DNA from 2 places in the Pseudoalteromonas sp. MT33b genome. Region 1 is predicted to be linked to the other one. Evidence: predicted binding sites of a transcription regulator. Region 1 holds the regulator's gene; the other holds the start of a gene.
What was found. The regulator sigma-54, encoded in region 1, starts transcription at its own class of promoters, with help from an activator protein. The targets are predictions, from matches to a motif close to GTTGGCACGNNNNTNGNNT.

Region 1 (3,114 bases):
TCTACATCTAGAATGACATGAACATTATTAATGTGGTCAAAATGCCTTTCTAGTTTCGCAAACTTGGTGTTTACATAGTCTCTTAATGAATCTGTGATTTCTACATGACGACCAGTTAAATTTAGTTGCATAAGCATTTTCCTTCTATGTAAAACGTCTAAATCAGACTCTTACGCTGATTCGACGGAGGTATTGCTAGAGACTCTCGATATTTTGCTATTGTCCGTCTAGCTACTTTAATTCCTTGCTCAGCCAATATATCTGCAATTTTGCTATCACTCAATGGTTTAGCTGTGTTTTCTGCGGCGATTAGCTTTTTGATTAAAGCGCGAATTGCCGTAGATGAACACTCACCCCCATTTTCAGTGCTTACATGGCTGGAGAAGAAATATTTCAACTCAAAAATTCCCCGCGGGGTATGCATGTATTTTTGTGTTGTTACTCGCGAAATTGTTGATTCATGCATTTCGACCATTTCTGCGACATCATTTAATACCATGGGTTTCATGGCCTCAGGACCATGTTCAAAGAAAGCCTGTTGTTGTTGAACAATACAGTTAGTCACTTTTAATAACGTGTCATTACGGCTTTCTAAGCTTTTAATAAACCATTTTGCTTCTTGTAAATGAGAGCGAATAAATTGGCTATCACTGCTTGATTTTACAGAACGTGACATCGCCGCATAGTGGCTATTCACTCTGATTTTCGGCATGCAGTCTGGGTTTAGTTCAACTACCCAACGGCCTTTTATTTTTTTTACGGATACATCGGGTATCACGTATTCAGACTCTTCTCTAACAATGGTATCCGCAGGCTTTGGATTTAAGCTGTGGATCAATGTCATGACTTCTTTCAGCTCACTTTCTTTAAGCTTAGTCTTTTTCATCAAAGTGCGATAGTCACGACTCGCTAATAATTCAATATGTTCTGATAACACCATTTTAGTTTCAGCTAAATAGGGGGTGTCAGCATCGAATTGGCGTAATTGAATACACAAACATTCTTGTAAACTACGGGCGCCAATACCGACAGGATCGAATAATTGGATTCTTTTTAAGACAGCTTCGACTTCATCAAGTTCGATTTCTTCTTCATCGTTATTTTGATTGAAGCTTTCAACAATGTCTTCGCAGCTTACGGTTAAAATACCCGAATCATCAATTGCCTCAACAATCGCAACGGCAATCGCTTCGTCTGTTGGGCTGAATGGAGTCAGTTGTAACTGCCACATTAGGTATTCGTGGAGAGTTTCGGTTGATGCGCCTTGGTAAATTGATTCATCTTCAGGCATTGGACCTGAGGAACTTGATGGGGCAGCACTCATGTACTCATCCCACGTAACATCCATTGCTAAGTCGTCACTTACGGTGTCTTTGTTGAGGGCATCACTGCTTTCTTGCTCGTACTCGCTTGCAGCTTCGTCAGCCGACGCGCTTAGTTGGGTATCGTCAGATTCGGCTTTCTGCTCGTTCTTGCCAATACTCTCTTCTGCATAATCTGCTTCTTCAACTTCAAGCAAAGGGTTAGAGTCTAACGCTTCTTGAATTTCTTGCTGGAGATCCAATGTACTGAGCTGCAACAAACGGATAGCCTGTTGCAGTTGTGGAGTCATTGTAAGTTGCTGGCCCATGCGCAGCTGTAATGATTGCCTCATGTATCCCTAACAATCCTTTTTAGTCTTATCAAACAATAGCACGATGCCGTTAACTATTTATTTGATTTATTGTCATTGTTATAAGTCTAGCAGATGCTCTAGTCGGTGGCGTATTTAAAGCCTGAATTGCTCGCCTAGATACACATCGCGTACAGTTTGGTCGGCTAACACATGTTCAGGTGTACCTGATGCAATTAGCTCCCCATGAGAAACAATGTAGGCTTTTTCACAAACATCAAGGGTTTCTCTCACATTGTGGTCAGTAATTAATACACCAATACCACGATTTTTTAAGTGCTCAATAATTTTCTTTATATCTAACACTGAAATAGGATCAACACCAGCAAAAGGCTCATCGAGCAAAATAAATTTAGGGTCAGCGGCCAGTGCGCGTGCTATTTCAACACGACGGCGTTCACCCCCTGACAATGCCATACCTTGGCTGTCACGAATGTGTTGAATGCTAAATTCATCAAGTAAGCTGTTAAGTGTTTCTTCGCGGCCTTGTTTATTGAGATCTTTACGGGTCTCTAAAATGGCCATTAAGTTTTGATAAACGGTCAGTTTTCTAAAAATCGATGATTCTTGTGGCAAATAGCCAATACCTAAGCGAGCGCGGCTGTGCATTGGCAATAAGGTGATATCGTTATCATCAATGCTTATTTTACCTTTGTCACTGGGCACTAATCCCACAATCATGTAAAAGGTGGTTGTTTTACCTGCGCCATTTGGCCCAAGTAAACCGACAATGCTGCCAGCTTCTACCTCAAGGCCTACATTTTTTACAACTTGGCGACCCTTATAGCTTTTAGCTAATAGCTCTGCTTTTAGTGTGCTCATGGCTGGCCTTCATCGTTCTTTTTGTTATCAACAGGCACTAAAATAGTGTGTACACGATCGGTCGAGTTTTCATCTTTCTCGGCACTTATCAGTTGCTGTTCCATATCGTATGTAATGCTCTTGGCACTGACTTTTTGGCCTGCTTGAGTCACTTGTGCATTGCCAACGAGTGTTAATAAGCGTTTAGCAACATCGTAACGAACTTCTTCAGCACTGGCGCTCATAATAGTGCCGTCAGCTTGTTTTTCTTCAAAGTAAGCGGGCTTTCCTGTGGCAATAATTAATTCAACCGTGCCTTCAACTTCACCTGCATGTGCTTCGAGTCGATCCGCTGTAATACGACGGTTACCATGTATGATCTCGACATTATCTTCGAAGATACCAATGCCATTTTTTAGCTGACCTTCTTGGCGATCAGAGCTAATGCTGATTGGTGTGCCAGCCTGCTCAGCAGCTGCGCCAGAAAACGCAATCAATAAGCTTGGGATCAGGAGTAATTTCTTAAGTTTATTGGTCATAGTATATGGTTCGTGTATGGTTAGTTAACTCAACAATTTCGGCTTTTAAATCGGCTTTTAAACCTTTACCGGTAATTTTTAAATTCGGTCCTGTCAGCGTGA
Region 2 (3,114 bases), 500 kb from region 1:
GGTTAGAGGTGAGTTATGAGCTTCAATATTGCATTAACAGGTTTAGCAGCCGCACAAAAAGATTTAGACGTAACGGCAAATAATATTGCCAACGTAAACACAACGGGCTTTAAAGAGTCGCGTGCTGAGTTTGCTGATGTGTACGCATCGTCAGTATTTAGTTCTGGTAAAACAAAAAACGGCGACGGTGTTAAAACAGCAACGGTTGCACAACAGTTTCACCAAGGGTCGTTATCATTCACAAATAACTCACTTGATTTAGCAATCACAGGGGAAGGTTATTTTGCGATGAGTGATGACATCGCATCACAAGACTTTACATATACGCGTGCGGGTGCATTTAAATTAAATGCAGATAACTTTGTTGTTGATGCCAATGGTAACTACTTGCAAGGTTTCCCTGTTGACCCATCAACGGGTAATACGACGTCGGTAAGTTTAAGTACTACTTCACCGATTCAAATTCCTGATGCTTCAGGTTCGCCTCGTCATACGAGTAATATCTACAGCTCAATGAATTTAGACGCACGTGTCGATACGCCAACAACGACAACCTTTGATCCAACTGATAGCACGAGCTATAACTCGTCTACTTCAACAACTGTTTATGACTCATTAGGTGAGCCGCATGTTGTACAGTTATTTTTTGTAAAGCAAGACCCTACAGCAACGCCAAATACGTGGGAAGTGTACGCCACAATGGATGGTCAAGCGTTTGATGCTTCAGGTGCTGCAACGGGCACAGGTGCACACACGCCAATTGATACACTTGAGTTCACGGCGGCGGGTTTACCGAACGTAACCGCTCCAGAAACCACATTTGATGACATTATTTTGCCTTCAGATGCTTCAACAGGTTTATCGACACTACTTGGTAATGGCGCACAGTTCCCGAATGAAATCACGGTTAATTGGCGTGATGAAGCAGGCACCGCTAATAAAGTGCCTACGCAATACGCTAGTAACTTTGAAGTAAAAGCACTTGAGCAAGATGGTGCGACAGTCGGTCGTTTAGCGGGCATTGATATTGGTGCAGATGGAAAAGTAGTTGCTTCATACAGCAATGGCGATACTTCATTCTTAGGCCAAGTGGCTATGGTGCGCTTTTCAAACTCTCAAGGCTTACAACAAGCAGGTGACACTTCTTGGAAGAAAAGCCTAACCTCGGGCGAGCCTATTGCGGGTGAGCCCAACTCAGGCACATTGGGTTCAATTAACTCATCAGCACTTGAGCAATCAAACGTTAACTTAACGAATGAGCTGGTTGACCTTATCAGCGCACAGCGTAATTTCCAGGCGAACTCACGTGCCTTAGAAGTTAACTCAACATTACAACAAAATATCTTACAGATCCGTTAATTTTAGCGGCTCTAAGCTTAATCCGACACGAAAGGCTGCCCCCTCTATTGGCAGCCTTTTTTTATTTTCCTTTTCTTATTTCCGCGTCAATTTTACTTTGGCACTTTTATTGCATTTCATAGTTATCGTATTTTTAGTGAGTCAATGTTATGGACAAAATGGTCTACATTGCCATGTCTGGTGCAAAGCAAAGCTTGCGTGGCCTTGAATTAAAGGCAAACAACTTAGCAAATGCAAACACCACTGGCTTTAAAGCTGATTTTGCACAAGCACGCTCAATGCAAGCATTTGGCGAAGGCTTGCCATCGCGTGTATTCGCAATGCAAGAGCGCCCAGGTTCTAACATGGAGTCGGGTGGTTTTGTTGAAACAGGCCGAGAACTTGATATTGCCATGAGTGATCGGGGTTGGTTAAGCGTACAAGATGCATCGGGCAATGAAGCCTATACCAAAACAGGCACGCTGAATATTACTCCCGATGGCGCATTGATGACCAGTCATGGTCGTCAAGTTATTGGCGAAGGTGGCCCCATTATTTTGCCTTTACCAATCGAGAAGATTGAATTTAGTTCTGATGGGTCAATTCAGGTGCGTCCACAAGGGGCACCTGCAAACTTTTTAGAAGTGGTTGATCGTTTAAAGGTAATCGAAGCCGATAACAATCAACTAGAAAAAGGCAATGATGGCTTATTTAGGCCAAAGCCAGACATGTTGGTAAATGATTTATGTGGGTTTTGCGACATTTCAAATAATGTAAAAGTGCTTTCGGGCACCCTTGAAATGTCCAACGTTAACCCCGTACATGAAATGGTCGATATGATCAGCAATCAACGCCAATTTGAATTACAAGTTAAATTGATGAAAACAGCGGAAGAAATTGATGAACGTCAAGATCAGCTGTTACGCATTGTTTAAGATGACTGAGAGGGTAGAGTTATGAATCCTGCATTGTGGATCAGTAAAACCGGGCTTGACGCCCAACAAACCGATATTTCGGTGATCTCAAATAATCTCGCGAATGCCAGCACGGTCGGTTACAAAAAAAGCCGCGCCGTATTTGAAGATTTACTGTATCAAAATATTAATCAGCCAGGTGGTCGTTCCTCACAAGACACTGAAATGCCATCAGGTTTGATGTTAGGCGCGGGTGCGAAAGTGGTTGCTAACCAAAAGAACTTTTCACAAGGTAACATGCTTACCACTGAAAATTCATTGGATTGGATGATTTCAGGACCGGGCTTTTTTGAGGTCTTACTCCCAGATGGCAATATCGCTTATTCGCGTAATGGTCAATTTACCACCGATGAAGATGGCCGCATTGTTACCGCGGGAGCCGGTTTTCCTGTGCAACCAGAGATGAATGTGCCAGACGATGCACAATCAATTACGGTATCACAAGATGGTGAAGTGTCGGTGCGTATCTCAGGCCAAGCTGACAATGTTGTTATTGGTCAGCTAACTATCAGTGATTTCATCAATCCATCTGGCCTTGAGCCTATGGGTCAAAACCTTTACACCGAAACGGCTGTAAGTGGGGCTCCTGTGCAAGGTAATCCCGGTATTGATGGTTTAGGAACTGTTGTACAAGGTTCACTTGAAACTTCAAATGTGAATGTAACAGAAGAGCTCGTTAACCTCATTGAAACACAGCGAATTTATGAAATGAATTCAAAAGTGATTTCGGCTGTTGATGAAATGCTTAGTTACATTAACCAACAGTTATAATGGGTAGGAGGCAGCATGCGTAACATTATCT

Region 2: H3302_RS04325 (flagellar basal body rod protein FlgF) is a predicted target of sigma-54. The motif match lies at 1,456-1,474, and genes of this name have one in related genera.

Annotation. Positions count from the first base shown of each region.
Region 1 is NZ_CP059831.1:436,633-439,746, forward strand. Features, by position in the region: gene hpf (ribosome hibernation promoting factor) at 1-131, opposite strand, end outside; gene H3302_RS02095 (RNA polymerase factor sigma-54) at 158-1,654, opposite strand; gene lptB (LPS export ABC transporter ATP-binding protein) at 1,769-2,494, opposite strand; gene lptA (lipopolysaccharide transport periplasmic protein LptA) at 2,491-3,012, opposite strand; gene lptC (LPS export ABC transporter periplasmic protein LptC) at 3,002-3,114, opposite strand, start outside.
Region 2 is NZ_CP059831.1:936,020-939,133, forward strand. Features, by position in the region: gene flgE (flagellar hook protein FlgE) at 16-1,359, shown strand; gene H3302_RS04325 (flagellar basal body rod protein FlgF) at 1,509-2,273, shown strand; gene flgG (flagellar basal-body rod protein FlgG) at 2,295-3,083, shown strand; gene flgH (flagellar basal body L-ring protein FlgH) at 3,099-3,114, shown strand, end outside.